2 regions of the Shimazuella sp. NTD248 genome follow, and region 2 is predicted to be linked to the other one. Evidence: predicted binding sites of a transcription regulator. Region 2 holds the regulator's gene; the other holds the start of a gene.
What was found. Region 2 encodes Rex, which represses fermentation and respiration genes when NADH is low (regulators of the CRP and FNR family bind a similar motif). Its sites were predicted from a motif close to TTGTGAAATATTTCACAA; they were not measured.
Positions count from the first base shown of each region.

Region 1 (10,682 bases), on a different contig from region 2:
TACACGTTCAAGTATTATTACAACAGGAGGTGGAATTGTATTACGTGCTGAAAACCGAATTACGATGCATAAGTATGGGTGGGTTTTTGCACTGGATGCTGATCCACAAGAGATTATTCGGCGTTTGAAAGAGGACACCACTCGTCCATTATTGCAAGGAGGATCTTTAGAAGAAAAGGTACACCAGTTGTATCAAACCAGAGGACCTTTGTATCAATTTGCAGATTTTCAAATCGATACGAACCATAAATCAATTAAACAGATTGCTCGGGAAATCATGGATATTTGGTTTAATCTCGCGAAAAGCGGTGATGCTAATTAACGAGGTGGGAATAATGTCTTTTAAAGATTGGATTACCTATGTTATTGAAAAAATGGTGTGGTTTATGGAAACACCAAAAAAAGATAGAAAAGCGATGAAGTATGCAAGAAGAGAACCATGGGCGTATCGCTGGTTTGGTATGATTCCCATGTCGATGAAGATAGCTGCGAAAAAAGTACGGAAAAGATAACATTTTTTTGTATTTAACGTTTGTGTTGGGATTAGAGGATAAATTAAATTATCCGTTAAAAAGGGGCATAAGCCCCTTTTTGGTTTGCCCGAATATGATATAATGTTAAACTGAACTTGTAGAAAACTTCCATCTGTTAATATTTCTGTTGTGAAGATGAAAGTATGTATTTTTTGTGTTGAGAAAATTACCCATCTGAGTGTAGCGGTTTGAGGGAAATATATCTTCCTATTAAGATTTAACTTCTTAAGGAGCGAGTGCTCATGATTCATCGTACGAAAACAAGACCAGTAAAAGTAGGAAATCTCCAAATAGGTGGCAATGATCAAGTTGTTATTCAAAGTATGGCCACGACAAAAACACATGATGTGAAAGCTACAGTAGCAGAAATCAATAGACTTACCGAAGCAGGTTGCCAAATAGTACGAGTAGCTGTTCCGGATATGCGGGCTGCTGAAGCTATTCCAGAGATTAAAAAGCGGATTACGGTTCCATTAGTAGCAGATATTCATTTTGATTACCGTTTAGCATTAAAAGCAATTGAGGGTGGAATTGATAAAATTCGTATCAATCCTGGAAATATTGGGCGACGTGAAAAAGTAGAAGCAGTTGTCAAAGCTGCTAAAGAGCGTGGAATTCCTATTCGTATTGGGGTTAATGCTGGTTCATTGGAAAAGAGGATTCTAGAAAAGTATGGTTATCCTACTGCTGATGGTATGGTAGAAAGTGCTTTGTACCATATTGGTATACTGGAAGAGCTCGATTTCCATGATATTATTGTTTCCCTCAAAGCATCTGATGTTCGTTTGGCTATTGAAGCCTATCAGAAAGCATCAGCTGCATTTGACTATCCATTGCACCTTGGTATTACAGAGTCTGGAACATTATTTTCTGGTACAGTCAAAAGTGCAGCAGGATTAGGGGCAATCCTTGCTCAAGGGATAGGTTCGACTTTGCGTATTTCACTTAGTGCGGACCCCGTTGAAGAAGTAAAAGTAGCTAGAGAACTGTTAAAAACATTTGGATTAGCTGCAAATGCTGCTACTTTAATTTCTTGTCCTACCTGTGGAAGAATTGAAATAGATTTAATTTCGATTGCCAATGAAATTGAAGATTATATCTCCACCATTAAAGCACCAATCAAAGTAAGTGTGCTAGGCTGTGCTGTAAATGGTCCCGGAGAAGCAAAAGAAGCAGATATTGGTATTGCGGGAGCAAGAGGCGAGGGATTACTCTTCCGTCACGGAGAAATTATCCGTAAAATCCCAGAAGCTCAAATGGTAGAAGAGTTGAAAAAGGAAATCGATAAATTAGCCGAAGAATATAAGCAGAAAGAAAATTCTACTAATATACGCTCTTCCTGAGAAAAAAAGGTAAGTACATCCATCGTACTTACCTTTTTTGTGGGATCAAAAGTCAATAGCCCTCCTAGATGGTTCTGTATGAAAAAGATAATTAAGTACCATACTAACAGAAACAATCTGTTGAAGGAGGACCAAAATTGTGGGTAAAGTTGCTCTTACATTAGTGATAATTGGCGCTCTGAATTGGTTACTTGTTGGCTTATTTCAATGGGATCTTGTATCTGCTATTTTTGGTGGAGATGCAATCCGCGAATCATCTTTACTTAGTCGAATCATTTACACCATTGTCGGGTTATCAGGTATTTATGCGATCAAATATCTGTTTGAAGATCGTTCACATGCAAGGGACGTAAGGGAATAATTTCAAACTCCAGTTCATATAGAGCTGGAGTTTTTTGTTGCATAAGATATATAAGATTTTTATGTAGCAAAGGAGAGATCATGTTGTACCCCATAATTGGAATTACAATTGATCAAGATGATCAAAAATTTTTTATCAATCATGATTACGTTCAATCCGTTATACAAGCTGGTGGAATCCCATTACTTATTCCATTTTTACGGGACCCAATCATGATACAAAAAATGGTCGAACAATGTTCAGGGTTACTTCTTACTGGTGGGAAAGATGTAGATCCGTTTTACTATGGTGAAGAACCTTCGCTAAATCTAGGTGTAATCATTCCTGAACGAGACGAAATCGAATTGAAAGTTTTTGAATTATTCATACAGCAAAATAAACCTATTTTAGCTATTTGCAGAGGATGCCAACTAATGAATATCGCCTTAGGAGGAGATCTTTACCAAGATATACCTTCACAAATAACCCCGGCACTAAACCATGACCAACATGCACCACGTGGTTATCCAACTCATTCGATTGACATTAAAAAAGAAAGCCTGCTTTTTGACATTATGGGGGAAAAGAAGATTCGAGTAAATTCCTATCATCATCAATCTGTTAAAAATGTATGTCCTCCATTAATCATCAGTGCTTTTGCTGCTGATGGTGTAGTAGAAGCTATTGAAAGTATCAGTCATCCTTTTTTGCTAGGTGTACAATGGCATCCTGAAGGGATGTCAATCTTGCAAGATAAGCATGCGATGAAACTATTTTCTTCTTTTATAAATGCATGTAATTTAGCAGAAAAATATCATTAAAAATTTACAGATTATATGGTTTAAAAGCGTGAAGAAAGTATCTCCTGTTAATTTTTGGATGGTTACCATCTGATCACCAAAGCGAATGATAAATTAGAAAATGCTGGGATGTCCCCAGCATTTTTATTTTTCATTCCGCACATATTTTGCATTAAATAAAAACAACCACATTAAGAGAACAAGAGATGGGATCAATAGGATCAAACCAGCAATAAATGCAAGGACTAAAGCCCATCCCATCGTAGAATTAGTTAAGCCGCCTTGCAATGTGATGTACGGATAAAGTAAATAAGGTAAGTGGGAGTAACCATAACCAAAAAAGGCGAATGCGAATTGCATCATGACAGCAATAAATGATAATCCAAGTGATTTACGCCTCCAGATAAAAAACACAGCCACCAAAAAACAAAGAAAGGAACAAATAAAAACAGGGCTGATGTCCCATGCTTTTGCAAAATGATTAGGATTATGCTGGGATAATCCCCAAAAGACAAGAACACTTGCAAGTATTGTAGGACCACTCCAAAAAAGCGCATATTTACGCAATTGTTCCATGGCAGGCAAATCTCCAGCTTTCTTTGCATAGTAAGTTAAAAAACTAGCACTGATATACAAGATACTTACAATTGCTAAGAAAACTACTGTCCATGAATAGGGGCTACGAAATAATGCACCAGATAAAAACTCGATTTTCTTTCCGTTCTCTACAATAAAACCACCTTCTGAGATTGTGAGACCTGTAGAGAGAGCCGCAGGAATAAACAATCCGGTCATTCCATATAGAAACAAGAAAAATTTACTATCTCTTCCGCCATAATTAGCAAACGCATAAAAGGAGCCTCGAATGGTGAGCAAAATTAACGCAATGCCACCAGGGATAAGTAAAGCAGTTCCATAATAATATGCTGTGTCAGGAAAAAAACCGACGATGCCAACAATGAAAAAAACGAGAAATACATTGGTAACTTCCCAAACAGGAGACAGATAACGATCAATAATTTTATTTACGACATGCTCTTTTTTCGTCAGATAACTGTAATAGGAGAAAAAACCAGCTCCAAAATCGATTGATGCAACAATGATATACCCATAGAGGAATGTCCACAGTACACTTATACCTATTAATTCAAGTGGCATTAGGAGATACCTCCTTCGAAAGCTTGTATCTCTGCTTCAGCAGGTTTTCCTTTAAATAATCGATACAGTACAATACAAGCAACAATTGCCAGTAAAAGATAAAGTCCAGTAAATAAGAAATACATCAATTTCACATTTGCTGCTGTAGTTGCTGCTTCACCGACTTTCATAATTCCTGTTATGATCCATGGAAGACGACCAGCCTCCGCAAATACCCAACCCAGTTCCATTGCGATGAAAGACAATGGAGCTGCAATAACGATTCCATATAAGACGATGGGATGAAATGGATTTCCCTTTTTCCATATCCAAAGGATTAAAAATACAGCAGTTATGAACAATAAGTAGAAACCAATACTTACTTTTGTATCAAATAAGTAATGAATATATAGAGGCGGCCACAAATTTTTCGGTATACTATCCAAACCAATCACTGTTCCGCTAGGGTTATTTGTTGCTAAAATACTCAATGCTTTTGGAATTTCAATCGCATATTTTACTTCATTTGTTTTTGGATCCAATGATCCAAATAAGACGAGAGGTGCACCTTTCTTGGTTTCAAAATGCCACTCCGCAGCTGCTAATTTTGCTGGTTGGTGTTCTGCTAGAAATTTTGCAGATATATCCCCCATTAAAATGGTGGTTATGGACAGGATGAATGTGGTGACCATTGTTAATTTCAATGCTTTTCTATAATAAATATGTTGTCTTCCACGTAATATGAAAAACGCTGCCAGCCCTGCTAGCAATAGGCCAGATATCAAATACGAGGAGGAGACAACATGCCCTACTTTTGAGGGTGTTGCAGGATTCAACATTGCGCCGATAGGGTCAATATCCACTACCTTCCCAGCCTCATCTAATTTAAAACCAGCAGGAGTGTTCATAAACGAATTTACTGTAGTTATAAATACTGCAGAGAGAGTAGATCCGATAATGACAGGGATAGAAGTTAACCAATGCCAATAAGGATTTTTAAAACGATCCCAAGTATACAGGTATATTCCCAAAAATATCGCTTCGAAGAAGAACGCGAATGTTTCCAAAAATAATGGCAGACTGATCACATTTCCAACTAACTGCATAAAAGTTGGCCAAAGCAAGGATAACAGTACTCCGATACATGTACCTGTTACTACTCCGACAGCAACCGTGATTACAAATCCACGTGTCCAGCGCTTTGCCATCATCGTGTAATGCATGTCTTTCTTACGAATACCTATAAATTCTGCTAAACTTACAAATATAGGAACTCCGACTCCAATGGCAGCCCAGATAATGTGAAAAGCAAGTGTCTCTTCAGTAAGCATTCGACTCCAAAAGGCAGAATCCATTTTTGAGTCCTCCTTCATCAATGTCTAAATTGTATACAATTATCTTACTCTCTGTGAACAACTTTGTACACTGTTTCACATACTTTTTATGATATATAAAGAAAAACGTCATTAATTGATCATAATTTGTTAAGTGATTCACAATGTCTTGATGCAAGTTTGTCTATCTGATAAAATAATTTTATGAATATCTTCGTTATCATTTATATCGTGGTTGCCAATATATTTGGATTTTCTCAAATGCTTTATGATAAAAAACAAGCAAAGCTGAGTCAACAAAGAATTCCTGAAAAGAGACTTTTTCTCGTTGCTGCGCTAGGAGGAGCGCTTGGTTCTTTTATTGGTATGCAAGTTGTTCGGCATAAGACAAAACATTGGAATTTTTTAATCTTTATTCCTTTCTTATTTGTATTGAATCTTGTAATTATTTACCCAATGGCGATTTTTGGAATAAATTATTGGATCACCTATGTAATTCATTTTCTAATTGCATAAATTTGTTTTGGTAAGTCCCGTCTTCTTTGTACAAACTATATACAGAAGGGGGGATTTTTTTGTTTACTTATTTATATGCTTGTATGCTTCTGCTTTTACCCCCGATTTTTCAAGATGGGTCTCCTAATCCAGTCATTCATGTAACATATGGGGAAAAACAGTGGTATTTGGATTTGCGTCAAGCTGGTTTTGACGGCATAGATCCAACGACGTTAGATCGTCAGGAGTTACATCGTTGGTTTGCTAAAATTGCGAAACAAATCAATCACAACCCCACGTCTGCACACTATGAAAATCGACAAATTGTACCAGAAAAATCGGGGGGAAAAGTCATCCTGTCCGAAATGGATAGTTGGATGGATTTAATTCACTTATATATAGGGAAAAAAATAAAAATTCCCGTTGAAATACAACGTCCAAAACTTACTACAAAAGAACTTCGTAAATTAAAACGAAAATTATTAGCATCATATACTACTTTTTATAATAATAGTATGGATAATCGATCTCATAATGTTGAACTTTCCGCTAAAGCTATTGATCATATTGTGGTGATGCCGGGAGAAATTTTTTCTTTCAATCAAACCGTTGGCAGGCGTACCTTAGCCAAAGGTTACCGGGAAGCCAAAATAATTGTAAAAGGCGAATATAGTGAAGGAATTGGAGGAGGGATATGCCAAACATCTTCCACCTTGTTCAACAGTGTAGATAAGGCAAAGCTCACGATAATTGAACGTAAAAGTCATAGCAGAAATGTTCCATATGTTCCCAAAAATAAAGATGCAACTGTTTCGTGGGGAGGACCTGATTTTAAGTTTAAGAATCTCCGAAATAACCCTATTCTCATTGTTTCTGAAGCGAAAAAAGGATATGTGACTGTACAAGTTTTTACCAGTAAATGAGAACTAAAAAAAAGAAAAAAAAAGGAACATTTTTCATTTAAATAGAATATCTCCAAAAGTCCTGTTATAATGGGCAACACACAATAGGTACACCTAACAAGGAGGTGCGAAGCTGTTACTGAAAACTTCAGACAGTCTAGACGATACGAATTAAGTGTGCCTTTTCTTAAAAATGAATTTTTAAGTTTTTCGGTAACAGTGATCAATGAAGAAATTCCTAATATTAGGAGTAATAGCAATAGTACTTTTATCAGGTTCTTTTGTCGCTTATGCTGCAATGGAGACAAAAGTGACGGTCAAATTTAGTGATGGAAAAACTACAGTTGTGAGCGAGGGTTTACATAATACACTTGAAGAGGCTTTAGCTGGTGCAGGACAAAATGTGCAACAGTTAAAAGCTAATTATCAACCCTCTATCCCGTGGAATAAATCATTAGATGGAGATACAACAGTAGATCTAAAATGTAAATGTAAAGTAAATCTTGAGTTAGGCGGCAAGAACCTAGGTACTTTCGTCACTTCTCAAACAACAGTTGGTTCCTTTTTAGAGGAGAGAAAGATTTTTTTATCTGCTTGGGATGAACCAAATGTTTCGATGAATGAAGCTATAACCCAGAATATGAGGATCGTTGTGGACAAAGTAGAGCAGCGAGTGAAAAAAGAAACAAAAACCATTAAATTCACAACCAAAGAAGTAAAAGATGACAAGTTGGAAAAAGGAAAGAAAGAAGTAACAACCAAAGGAAAACCAGGAAAAGAAGAATATCAAATCGTAGCTCTCTATAAAAACGGGAAGCTATTGATAAAAGATGGAAAACCTGTCCTTACCAAAACATTAATCAATAAAGTAGCTCCTGTCATGGAACTAGTAAAACTAGGAACGAAAGAACCAGAAAAACAAGATGAAGGTTCTATCTCTGCATCTGTTGAACTATCTGGTCAAGCAATGACCTTTGAATCAACTGCTTACACTTCATATGGAAGTAAAACAGCAACTGGTACCACCCCTCATAAAGGAACTGTTGCTGTTGATCCAGATGTAATCCCACTCGGCACCAAACTTTATATCGAAGGCTATGGATACGGTGTTGCAGAAGATACAGGTGGAAGAATCAAAGGACATATCATTGATCTTTATTTCTCAAGTGAAGCTGATTGTGTACAATGGGGCAGACGAAATGTAAAAGTCCATATTGTGAAGTAATGGAAAACCCTGCAATGAAATTTTATTGCAGGGTTTTTTGGTTTTTCATCGAACCTGATACATAACACAAATATTTTGTCTGTGGACTTTTTTTGAAATTTTCTTTGTCTTATATGCTTATTTCCGATATACTGGATTACAAGGAAATTTCCATCCGAGGTGTTAGTATGGTAGGTCGAAATCAACCCTGCACTTGCGGCAGTGGTAAAAAGTATAAAAAATGTTGTGAACGTGTGATCGTTTTTCACCAAGCTGAATTGACTAGAGAAAATCGAGAAAGAGGGCAGAAAGGGGAATTGCTCTCTGATCTAGATAAATGGTTTCATCGATATGCCAAAGTAGATGATCAAGATAAATGGGCTACCCGATTTAAAGAAATATTACAGTTACCTTTAGATCAACCTATTCCCAAAAGCTTTGCTTTCTCGTTTCATTATTATTTGCTATTTGATGCACCATGCATGAACGGAAGACGGCCAGTAGAACTTTGGGCATCCACTATTCGACATCATCGAATGGATGGAGAAAGAGTGATTCAAAGCCTATCAGAATTAACTTTTTCTTGTTTTGAAATGTTGGACTCTGATCAGGAGACGATGACATTTCGCTCGCTCCAGACGAATAAAGACTATGAGGTGATGAAACAAGATGCTATACCAAGAGACAAACTGGTGTTCGCCAGGCTCATACGGATAGGAAATCGCTATGAACTATTTGGCCCTTATACATCGTTTGTGCATGAGATGAGAGGGGAGATACTCGTGCAGCTAGAGAAATACAACCACCATGATGATGAACAACAAGAACTTACGATTCGAGAAACCAGCTGGAGAGTACTCGGTTGGTCGATTCAAAGAGCAAATGAATTAGAAACAATGGAGCAACAATTGACAAGTGCTCCAACAGAAATGCGTTTAGACAGTAATCAAGACTTCTTTTTATCTGCCATGGAACATCAAGCAGAGAGACCTGGACTACCAGTATCTGTCTTGAATCATTTAGAGCAGTTCTACGTTTCGGAAGTTACCAAACTACAAAAAGGTACGCAAGCTTGGTATTCACATTCGTTAGAAACGCTATTCCAATATCTCTCCCTTCGTTTTGGACAATCATTTGAATGGTCTCTTCTAAATGAAGATGTATTAGCGCGTTTTTTCAGTGTTTGGTATATGGACCATCATCAATCTACTCCAATATCAGCGCGTATATTTTTAAACACGTGTAAACACCTATTTCGTTGGCTAGAGTCTGCTGGTCATGCCAATGTGTTTCAAGCATTTAAAAAGGTATATGTACCATTCATTCGATTGATCCCAGAAACGATTGAAGCTCGTACTTGGATGATGGAAAACGGAGTTACGAAAAAAAATCAAGATGAAGCAGAACAACGAAATATGTTTTTGCTCCATGTTACCTCAGCTGGGCCTGTAATTTTAATTGGTGAGCAATGGAGACCGATTCAACTCCGAAGTTTCCCTCGTATGTGGACGGAAAAAAGATTTTGGATCAAAGGAACCATCCAATCGGATAACAATCAGTATGCGTTTACACAGGTTGAGAATATGTATCCTGTTGTTTCTATGGAAGAAAACGAGCATATCGAAGTTTTACTTCAAAAATAAAAAAAGCAATCTCTCCAATGCAGAAGGGGTTGCTTTTTATGTTTAATTTTTGGATATTCCACACATACTAAACCTACACTCAGCAAAAGGGGGCGTTTTTCGTGGATAAGCAAAATCGTGTCGAACAAACCAAGAAAAACGATAATGTAGAACAATTAATGGTTGAAGCAGCAAATGAATTAGGAGTATCAGCAGATACACGTAATATTCAAGAAAACCCCGAGAAATTTGCTTCCAGATTGAAACGATTAATCCGTGCAGTGAAGTAAGATGAAGTTGAGTGTAGGCACCCATGAAAGGGTGCCTTTTTTGGTATGATAGATGATGAGGTGATAGGATGAAAAGAGCAGATTTACATTCTCATACGATAATGTCAGACGGAACCCAAACCCCGACAGAAGTTGTGAAACTTGCTGCCGAACTGGGTTTAGAAGCAATAGCAATTACCGATCATGATACCGCAGGAGGATATCAAGAAGCGTTAATTGCTGGGCAAAAATTAGGAGTAGAAATTGTACCCGCAGTGGAAATGAGTACAGTATTGGATGGACAAGCAATCGATATCTTAGCATATTTTATTGACCCCTATCATCCTGCATTTCAGCGACTTTTGGATAGACAACAAAACATGAGAAAAGAGCGTAATCACTTAGTTTTAGAGAAGTTAGAACAATTAGGAATCTATATTACAATCGATGAAGTGGAGTCCAAACAAGAAATTAACTCTGAACAAAAAAATGTAGGTCGAGTGCATATTGGTCAAATACTTGTTGAAAGGGGACTGGTAAGAGATTTAAATGAAGCATTTGATAAATATTTAGGTACAGATGGTGTAGCGTTTGTTCGGCTAAATAATACATCCCCAGATGAAGCCATTCAAGCAATCAAAGAAGCAGGTGGAGTAGCAGTCATGGCCCATCCTGGGATATATCATCGCGATGATCTCATCCC
Region 1 covers NZ_JCAJZT010000002.1:494,005-504,686, reverse strand. The annotation lists gene AC5WOE_RS07225 (shikimate kinase) at 1-322, shown strand, start outside; gene AC5WOE_RS07220 (YqzE family protein) at 336-512, shown strand; gene ispG (flavodoxin-dependent (E)-4-hydroxy-3-methylbut-2-enyl-diphosphate synthase) at 776-1,876, shown strand; gene AC5WOE_RS07210 (DUF378 domain-containing protein) at 2,016-2,237, shown strand; gene AC5WOE_RS07205 (gamma-glutamyl-gamma-aminobutyrate hydrolase family protein) at 2,321-3,037, shown strand; gene AC5WOE_RS07200 (cytochrome d ubiquinol oxidase subunit II) at 3,161-4,174, opposite strand; gene AC5WOE_RS07195 (cytochrome ubiquinol oxidase subunit I) at 4,174-5,508, opposite strand; gene AC5WOE_RS07190 (DUF1294 domain-containing protein) at 5,692-6,003, shown strand; gene AC5WOE_RS07185 (VanW family protein) at 6,063-6,905, shown strand; gene AC5WOE_RS07180 (3D domain-containing protein) at 7,111-8,109, shown strand; gene AC5WOE_RS07175 (YecA family protein) at 8,277-9,731, shown strand; gene AC5WOE_RS07170 (hypothetical protein) at 9,833-10,000, shown strand; gene AC5WOE_RS07165 (PHP domain-containing protein) at 10,069-10,682, shown strand, end outside.
Region 1: the regulator Rex is predicted to act here: its motif matches at 5,635-5,652, upstream of AC5WOE_RS07195 (cytochrome ubiquinol oxidase subunit I).

Region 2 (10,682 bases):
TCTGTCGTTATGAATCTCAAAATCAAAACCAGTAGATTTTAAAATCTGCAGGCGCTCTTTTCCTCCTGGTAAAACGTCAGCAATATTTAGGCCTTTATTTCCTTCCCGAAATCCTCCTTCCAATTGATTAGCCGCAGTAGCCCCACCCCATAAAAATCCTTCCGGAAATCTCTTTTTATCATTCATTTTGTCAGCCTCCTTGGCAGCAAATAAAAAATACTTGATTAAAATAATTAATAGACTAATGTCAACAAAACATTTTTTTCGCGAATCGTTTCTTTGTCGGTTTCGATCACATCCACATAACGATTAGTATTTGTAATAATTATCGGGGTAATTACGGAATAACCAGCTTCTTTAATTTTCTCAATATCGAATTGAACCAATAGATCTCCTTGTTCTACTCGATCTCCTTGTTTGATCTGGGGTGTATAATATTTTCCTTCTAATTGAACCGTATTGATTCCAATATGAATTAAAATTTCTGCTCCATTATCAGAGGTAATACCAATTGCATGACCTGTTGGGAAAATAGTTGAAACTACACCATTTACAGGAGAAACTACTTTTCCAATCGTCGGCTCAATTGCGATACCCTTGCCCATTGCTCCTGAATTAAATACTTGATCATCTACTTCTGATAACGGCTTGACGATCCCCGTTAGCGGACTAATGATAGATTCTCTTTTTACCGTCAGTTGATCATTTGCTTCGATTTTTTCTCCTTCTTTCTTCTTTCTATCTTCATAACCGAATAATACAGTTAAAATCATGACCCCAAAAAAGGCTGTCAACATCGCAATTGCGTAAAATGCCATCGGTGTGACTGTTGGAATACTTGTAAAAGCAGGTGCGATAAATACTTTTGCTTTTGCTCCAACTGAACCAACGATTGCACCGCCAACCGCTCCGGCAATCACAACATAAGGAATAGTCTTTTTGTATCGAAGCAGCAATCCATAAAGAATTGGTTCTGTTATACCGGACAATACAGCAGGTAAAAACGCTGAGCCGGCAATTGTTTTTAAATTTTTGTCCTTTGTTTTTAAGAAAATACCGAGGGCAAGTCCCATCTGAGCAAAAGGAGCAGCACCTATCATCGCTAAAAGCGGATCGCCTCCAGATGTTATATTTTGTAAAAAGAGTGGCACCAAGCCCCAATGAAGACCTAATAGGGTTAAAAATGTCCAAGCTGCACCCATCACAGCTCCTGTTAAGATTCCACTTTTTGCACTCAAAAAGCTAACACCATGACTGATAGCATTTCCAAGATATACGCCAAATGGGCCAAATGCTATAACGGTCAATGGTACGATGATCATCAGCACGAGCATCGGAACCAAAAATATTTGTAAGTCTTTATGAATGATTTTCTTTAGAAATTTATCTAAAACCGCATATATACAGACAGCGATAAATACTGGAAAAACAGTAGATGAATAATTCATCAAAACAACTGGAATGCCTAGAAAATGTGAGATATCACCAGTATTTTTTAGCAAGCCAGTAAAGTTTGGTTCTAATAAGGCGGCCCCAATAATCCCCCCTACATAAGGATTCGCCCCTAGCTTTTTCGCCACTGTAATTCCTAGAAAAATAGGGAGGAAGTAAAAAATCGCATTTGCTGCTGCTGATAAAATAAAGTAAGTTCCACTTTTATCAGATAATAATCCTGTCATTGTTAAAATAGCTAATAATGCTTTTAGCATACCTGCTCCAGAAATCGCTCCTAGCAACGGAGAAAAACTACCCGAAATGACTTCAAAAATTTGTGTTCCCATATTCGACTTATTTTTTGATCCATCATTTCTTGCGTTATCTAGATCGGCGATTTTTTTAATTTCTTTATAAACCTCTGGAACATCGCTTCCGACCACAACTTGAAATTGTCCGCCACTTTCCACAACGCTTAACACACCCTGCAAATGCTGTAGATTTTCCTTATCTGCCTTCTTAACATCCTTTAATTTAAATCGCAAGCGAGTCGCACAATGTACAAGACTAGAAATATTTTGCTTCCCACCGACTAATTGGACTATTTCTTTGGCAAAGTCTTCGTAATTCATATTTACACTCCCTTATCTGAAGCTGTATTGTGTAGTCAAAAATAGGAATAAAAAAACCTAAGCAGCCATTCAAATGGAATGATCTGCTCAGGTTTTGCCCACAAGGTTACAACCCCTATTGTTCGTTATTATTTTTTACGACTCGCTCGATATGGATAGTCAAGTAAATCATTTCTTCATCTGTTAATTCGTAGGTATAACTATTTTCAATAAATTTCTTTATTTTCCGCGAACAACTATACGCTTCTGAGTACTTTTTTTGGATAATCTGATATAAATCATCATCCGTTTTACTATGATAATGACTTCCTTTGACTAAACGCTGGGAAAAAAACTTCAAATGAGTAATAAAACGATAATAGGTTAAGTTATTTTCATTAAAATCGATTTTAAAATGATAGCGTACAATCGTTAATATTTCTTGCAGTACTTTTGTCATATTTTTCAAAACAGGCATCTCTTCATTCAACTCAGCATTCACGATATGAAGCGCAAGAAAAGCAGCTTCATCTTCTGGTAAAATCACACCAAATTGATCACAAACCATATTTAATGCCTCTAAGCCAATTTCATATTCCTCTTTGTAAAATTGCTTGGTTTCCCATAGCAATCCATTTTTAATCGGTAAATTATTTTTATACCGATCGATAGCAAAATGAATGTGATCCGTCAAATGAATATAAATACTATCATTGAGCTTTTTTCCTAATTTCATTTTTGCATATGCAATTATCTTCTCAGATAACTCCATATATTCAATAGGCATATTCGTAATCAAGGACTTGAACTTTTTCATCGTATCTTCGTTTTCCAAAGTGAAAATCTTATCGATCTGCTGCTGGTCAATCTCATCTCCAACACGCTTACTAAAAGCAATTCCTCGTCCAATAACGATAATCTCTTGTTTATCTTTACTTGAGATAACTGCATTATTGTTTAATATTTTACTAATTTTCACCTTGTCACCTCCGATAACAGAAAAAGGCAAGACCTTACCTTTTCCAAGGTGATCGGTTTTGCCTGATTTAACAGTTACAATCCGTTCTGTATACGCTTTCATAAAGATTAGCACATCTTATATGAATTAACAATACTTTTATACTTATTTATAATGAAGTATACCTATTAAAGATTTAATTATTCATTTTACCTATCGATCTCCACATTAATAATTGATAATTGCCTTGCAAAAATAGCAACATTTCTAACTTGAACCATCTTATCAGAAGGTTCATTTTCTATTTGTGACAACAAAAAAGAAAAAGGTCTTCCATCCATTCAAAACGGATGAAAGACCTTTTCTGATATTGTTCAAGGTTTTATGATGTATATTACATCATGCCGCCCATTCCGCCCATGCCACCCATATCAGGCATAGCTGGAGCTTTGTTTTCTTCTGGTTTATCTGCAACAACAGCTTCAGTGGTAAGAACCATTGCAGCAACAGATGCAGCATTTTGCAGTGCAGAACGAGTAACTTTAGCTGGATCAACCACACCAGCCTGGATCATGTTAACCCATTCTCCAGATAGTGCATTGAAACCTACCCCAACATCTTCTTTTTTCAGACGCTCTACAATTACAGAACCTTCAAGACCTGCATTGTGTGCAATTTGGCGTACTGGTTCTTCTAGGGAACGTTTGATGATAGATACACCAGTTTTTTCATCTCCGATTGGAAGAGAAGCCTCTAGTTCTTCTACTGCACGAATTACATTAACAAGCGCAGTACCCCCACCGGATACAATACCTTCTTCCACTGCTGCACGTGTGGAGTTTAGAGCATCTTCGATGCGAAGTTTTTTCTCTTTCAATTCGGTTTCAGTAGCTGCACCAACTTTGATAACTGCTACACCACCAGAAAGTTTTGCCAAGCGCTCTTGCAATTTCTCTTTGTCAAATTCAGAAGTGGTTTCTTCGATTTGTTGACGAATGTGGGAAACACGAGCTTTGATGTCGGAAACTTCACCAGAACCATCTACAACAATGGTGTTGTCTTTGTTTATACGTACTTGACGTGCATTACCTAGAGATTCTAGACCAGTCGTTTTCAAATCGAGACCGAGATCTTCTGTAATAACTTGACCACCAGTGAGAATAGCGATGTCTTCTAGCATAGCTTTACGACGATCACCAAATCCAGGAGCTTTTACAGCTACAGCAGTAAAGGTTCCACGAAGTTTGTTCACAACGATAGTGGTAAGAGCTTCCCCTTCTAGATCTTCAGCGATGATCAAGATAGGGCGTCCTTGTTGTACTACTTTTTCCAAAATTGGAAGAATCTCTTGGATGTTGCTGATTTTCTTATCTGTGATAAGAATATATGGATCATCTAATACTGCTTCCATTTTGTCTGTATCAGTTACCATGTAGGATGCAATGTATCCACGGTCAAATTGCATACCTTCTACTACTTCTAGCTCGGTAGTAATCCCTTTGGATTCTTCTACAGTGATAACACCATCGTTACCGACTTTTTCCATCGCTTCAGCGATCAATTTACCTACTTCTTCTTCGTTTGCAGAGATAGCTGCTACTTGAGCAATAGACTCTTTACCTTCGATTGGTTTTGCAATCTCTTGGATTTGAGTCACAGCTGTTGCAACTGCTTTTTCAATACCTTTACGAACGATCATAGGATTTGCACCAGCAGCTACGTTTTTCAATCCTTCACGGATGATCGCTTGAGCTAGTACGGTAGCAGTAGTAGTTCCATCCCCTGCGATATCGTTTGTTTTGGTAGCTACTTCTTTTACCAATTGAGCTCCCATATTTTCAAAAGCATCTTCTAATTCGATTTCTTTTGCAATGGTAACACCGTCGTTTGTAATAAGTGGAGAACCAAATTTACGTTCCAATACAACGTTACGGCCTTTTGGCCCCAATGTTACTTTTACTGCATCTGCAAGTGCATCCACACCGCGAAGCATCGCACGACGAGAGTCTTCACTGAACTTAATCTCTTTAGCCATTTTTAAAAATCTCCCTTCTTATGTAAAAATTACTCAATAACTGCAAGGATATCGCTTTCACGTAAAATGAGGTATTCTTTCTCACCATATTTCACTTCGGTTCCAGCATATTTGGAGAAAATTACGAGGTCGCCAGCGTTTACTTCTAACGCAACACGGTTGCCGTTTTCATCGACACGTCCAGCACCTACTGCAACAATTCTGCCTTCTTGTGGTTTTTCCTTAGCGGAATCAGGTAGTACAATACCGCTAGCGGTTGTTTCTTCTTTCTCAACAGCTTCTAGAATGACTCGATCACCAAGTGGTTTGATCATGGTAGGAAAACCTCCTTTTTGTCGTTCGTTTATTAGCACTCATCGTCGGCGAGTGCTAACACCCACTACTTATATTAATCATCAAAGACACATTTTGCAAGCTCTCTGTGAAAAAAAATCCTAGTCTTCATTCTCTATTTCTTCTAGTGCTGTTTCTCTTTCGATCCGTCGATATAACCAAACAGATAATCCAATGCTCAACTCATATAACAAGATCAATGGAACAGCAACCAAGAAGTTGGAAAGTAAATCTGGTGTGATAATAAGAGCAATCACAATTAAAATCATGTACGCAACCTTACGCACTTTGATCAATAAGGAAGGTGTGATCAGTCTCAAACGTGTTAAAAAGAGAACAACAACAGGAAGCAAAAATAATAATGCCAAGGGCACAATCACATTCAACATAAAACTGATGTACTGATAAATCCCATACATCTGTTTAACACCAAGTTCTTTCGATATGTTCGTAAGGAAATCAATCATCAATGGAAAGACTAAAAAATACCCAAAAGCTAATCCCCCGATAAAAAGAAGGAATGCGACTGGAATATAGATGAGAGCCGCTTTTTGTTCTCTCTCTTCCAGTCCAGGACGTACAAATTGCCAAAGATGGTAGAGCAGCACAGGTAAAGCGAGAATAAATGCTGCTACCAGCGAGATTTGCATATAAATTTTAAATGAATCAGCTGGAGACAGAGCATACAACGCAAAATGCTCATTGGCATCCTTACTGATGATCTTAAAGATATCTGCTGCATAGATGAAACTCACAACTAAACCAACAACAAAAGTAGCAAGGACCCATATAAGTCGGCGCCTAAGTTCAGTGAGATGATCTACTAATGGCTGGTATTCTTTTTCACTCATGAATTAACCCCTTAAAACTCTTCCTCTTCCAGATTTTCATCTGTTGGAAACTTTTTCAGAAAATAAATAAGCGTCTGAAGTTCCGTAGTAAGATCTATATGGTGAATACGTACATGATCATGTGCTGTTATACGTGCAGGTGTAAAGTTTAAGATTCCTCTAATTCCAGCATCCACAATAAAGTCAGCAGTTGGCTGAGCTACATTTAAAGGAACAGTCAGAATCGCTACTTCCACATGATGCAACAAAATTACTTCAGCTAACCGATCCATCGAATAAACCGGAATACCATCTATATCGGAGCCAATCTTACTTATCTCTTGATCAAAACCAGCAACAATCTTTGTATTGTGAGATCGGTAAAAATTGTACCGCAATAAAGCTGTCCCTAGATTTCCAACTCCAATGAGTACCACATTTGTGACCTCATCTTGTTTTAGGAAATCTCTTAAAAACTGCAATAGATAGGTAACATTGTAACCATATCCTTTTTTCCCAAGTTCGCCAAGATAGGAAAAGTCACGCCGGATGGTGGCTGGATCAATCTGTAATGCTTCACTTAAGTCAGCAGAAGAAATCCGCTGTTTGCCAATGGCATGTAACTTTTCTAAATAGCGGTAATACAATGGCAATCTTTTTGCAGTTACCTTTGGGATTTTCTGTTCTGCCAAGGATAGCCACCCCCTCCCAGCTTATATTATACGGCAAAAAATCGAACAGGCAAAATATCACAGGAACATAGTTTATATCTCGTTAGTAGATAAGAGAGTATAAATTTTATCCTATCTACAAAGCGAGACTAGGAGCATAGAGACGTAACGAGACTTGTGCCCTTGTCTGAGGTGCATAAGTGCAACTAACCCTCTGTCTGCGCTTTGAAAGGCTTGCCAATCGGCAAGTTTTTATTATTAGGTGTAAGCACAAAGTCCATAGGAATATCATGTACTTCTGGATAGATGGTCTCCACTATTTGTTCGTCGTAAGCGATTCCACACTTGTAGACATCAGGTAAATTTTCAAAAAACCGATCATAGTGACCTTTGCCAAAACCTAATCGATATCCTTTTTGGTCAAAAGCAACACCAGGAACCAAAACCAAATCAAGTTTGGTGATATCTATTTTTTCACAAGATTTATCCGGCTCCAGAATATGAAAATCTCCTGTTTCCAAAGTACTGGGCGTCGTAAACAAACGAGGAACAATCTTATCTTGTTCCATACTTGGTAGCGAAACCCTCTTTCCTGATTTCCAAGCATCTTCGATAAGGGCATAGAGACTGACTTCATTGCGAACAGCAAAATAAGCCAAAATCGAAGTTGCTTCTTGGTAAATCGGAAGTTGCTTGATTTTCTCACAAATTTTACGTGATGCTTGCAGACGATCTGAAGAACTCATTTTTGTCCGAAGTGCAATTATTTCTTTTCGTATAGTTTGTTTTTCCAATTATATTTTCACCTACTCTCTATCTTCGATGAACTTACTAATCATACCACTTTTTTATAGAGGCATGAAAAAACCAAGCTATATTTTGCTTGGTCTTGGAGACTTTATTTTTTAAAAAAATATTTTCGGGGGACGAATGCATATGACTAGCGTGTTGCTACCATAAACAAACGTCCAATCGCCCTACTCCTACAAAAGTTAAATAAGGCGTCTTTAGTTTCTCTCCTTGAATGCAGCCCGAAAGACCAAGAAGCAGATGATCAAGATCAGACCTTCCCATACCAATGGGTTCGCAATGGAGAGTGAAAACAGCGTCTCGTCGAACTCATGACGTACTCCAGCTTTGATGATAGCTATGGAGTCATCTTCTGGAGAGAACAGATTCTGAGCAGTAGAGAACATTGGAACCTCATTTGTTACAGTTGCCATCTACAGGTACATAATCAGTATACCTGTAATGTTTTATTTTCAAAAGATATTTTCTAATTTGTAGAATATGACAGAAAAAGACTAGCCACAAGACCAGCCTCTTTTTTATATCAATGAGTTTTTTATCGGGGGACAGATGTGCGAGGATGTATGAATACCTCAACTCGACACACTGTCCTTCCGTCCAAATCGGCTCTTTGTTGGATTAAGCTGTATGGTACTCAGCCAGAGACTAGTACCTCTTGTTCGGATTGAGCTTGAAGTACAAGTACACACCCCCGACGATAAGGGTGATCCAAGCTATGACCTCAAGGACAGAGCCAAGAGCTTCGAAGATCTTGGTCATCGGGTTTTCGACCTCCAGACCGAGCATTCCAAGTCCGGATTCCAGCGCTTCAAGCTGCGCTCCGATGATCGAAAGGACGAAAAAACCAGCGACTGCCACAGCGAACAGTGCGACACGGATCCTCATGATCCCAGCTCCTAGATTGGACGGATGTTGTTATGTGCTTATTATATACAAAGATGAGGGGAATACAACCCTTGTAAAAAACACAAAAAAAGGCCAGCCTCTAGGCTAACCTCCCTATAATCTATATTTAAGTTATGGATTTACGGGGGACAGTGATGTGGACGAGTTGGTACTCGATCCAACATAACTGCCCTCCCGTCCTACAGGTGAGAATGTGTATTGGCTACGACTACCTTGCTTCCGACGCCGCGAGAGGGATGCACAGGATCAGGCTGACGATCGGTCCTCCGATCATCAGAACGATCATCCACCGGAGGAAGTTTCCGATGGTCGGGGCGCTGTGCTGCTCCACCTGCTCACCGGCGGTCTTCTTCCAACTGTTGAAGGTGCTCTTCACACCCTTCACGGTGTCGTCGACGTTGATGACAACGAAAGGACGCTGAACCTGACGCTCGGGGGAGTGCTCAACCGTGGACGTGGCCACAGGAGCATGCTGGACGTGCTCGATCATGTTGTACATACCCACCACGGAGTTCGTGATGACGTAGAAGACTGCAGTGATGAGAACACTGGCACCGGCGAGGAGCAGGTTCCGACGGGTACGCTCGGAGAGCTTGGACAGCTCGAACATCAGATGCTCACATTCTCCAGCAGTGCTGGTTGTAGGACGGGATACGATACTTTTATTATAACAAATTTTCCTTGTAAACAAAGGCTGATCTTCATACTAATATGACAATACAAATTTCATGCAAAAAAAAGCCAGCATTCTCGCTAGCATTTTATCATCTATATGGAATTCATTATATTACGGGGGGACGATCGGTGTGGGAGGAGACATTTCTGTCTGCTACTCAGAACCACACAAATCGCCCTTCCCGTCCCGGTCGATGGACTACTGCGCGATGTAGTTTCGCGTCGACCACTGCTCGCCGCTGCCCTCCTCGTTCCACTGGGGAGCGGCGGGAAGGATCGCGACGACGGCGTTCTTCCGGTTCCGCCAGTTGTCGATGCGGTTGGAGATGGACTTCACGACCAGCTTGAGCACGTGGAACACGAGACCCGTGATGAACGCGATCTCGAAGACCAGCTTGAAGTTGTCGAACGTGTACAGGGAGCTGATCCAGGAGAGGAACTCCATGTACAGGTCGAACACGTAGCCGGCCGTACGGATGGTGTAGAACTTGATCTCGGCGGGCGTGGTGCGGCCGGTCATGAGCATGGCCGTGAGAATGATGGCCACACCCAGAACGTACATCTTCAGGGCGCGGAAGGAGTCGCTGTTCTTGAAGTCGTTGATCTCGTTGCTGACGATCTCGAAGGCGCGACGAGCGGTCATGGCAGTATCCTCGATTTCTCCGAGATTACTCGGATAGGGACGGGTGGTTGTTGATATTTTTATTATATGTTACATTCCACAAAATGAGAATACTTAAAAAATGTTAAAAAACGCAAAAAAGCTAGCAATATCTGCTAACTTTGCCTTTTTCTTTGCTGTTTCATCCATCCATTTAATCTAGTAAAGCTTATTTACTAGTAGCATTTTCCTCTTTAGTTTCAGGTTCAATCATATCCTGTGAACCAAAAATCTTCTCCCAATACCCATATTTTTTTAATAAAACATATAAAACCGCAGAATAAATCAACACACTCTCTATCAGATGGAGTGCTTTTGTCAGGTCGAGTGCATATCCATTTATCGTAAATACAACTTGAACAGGTGCTAATAGTTTCCAGAGAATCCATTGCCCAATGCTAAATGCAGTGACAAATAAAACGAGTTTGCCGAATTTTTTCCATTCTGACTGTTTCATGTGCTCCCCATTTCCCCCAAAAAAGATACTTATAGTATCAAATGTATAATGGTTATAGTATACAAAAATTTAGAAGGGAAATTTACAACAAATTAAATCAATGGAAGATTTGCTACTGCATTGAGTTCTAAGTCAGCTTTCTTCTCAGCATCGTAAAGAAAGTATGCTGCGGACGCAATCATCGCTGCATTATCGGTACAGAGTTCTAGTGGCGGTATACATAATGTCATGTTATTTTGCTTCGCTCTATTGTGCAATCGGCTACGCAAACCGCTATTTGCCGCTACCCCTCCAGCTACGA
Region 2 covers NZ_JCAJZT010000004.1:440,911-451,592, reverse strand. The annotation lists gene AC5WOE_RS12105 (glycoside hydrolase family 1 protein) at 1-186, opposite strand, end outside; gene AC5WOE_RS12100 (beta-glucoside-specific PTS transporter subunit IIABC) at 234-2,066, opposite strand; gene licT (BglG family transcription antiterminator LicT) at 2,182-3,024, opposite strand; gene groL (chaperonin GroEL) at 3,398-5,038, opposite strand; gene groES (co-chaperone GroES) at 5,068-5,352, opposite strand; gene tatC (twin-arginine translocase subunit TatC) at 5,473-6,222, opposite strand; gene AC5WOE_RS12075 (redox-sensing transcriptional repressor Rex) at 6,234-6,893, opposite strand; gene AC5WOE_RS12070 (5-formyltetrahydrofolate cyclo-ligase) at 7,079-7,666, opposite strand; gene AC5WOE_RS12065 (hypothetical protein) at 7,880-8,095, opposite strand; gene AC5WOE_RS12060 (hypothetical protein) at 8,328-8,567, opposite strand; gene AC5WOE_RS12055 (hypothetical protein) at 8,797-9,198, opposite strand; gene AC5WOE_RS12050 (hypothetical protein) at 9,463-9,906, opposite strand; gene AC5WOE_RS12045 (hypothetical protein) at 10,094-10,381, opposite strand; gene tsaD (tRNA (adenosine(37)-N6)-threonylcarbamoyltransferase complex transferase subunit TsaD) at 10,474-10,682, opposite strand, start outside.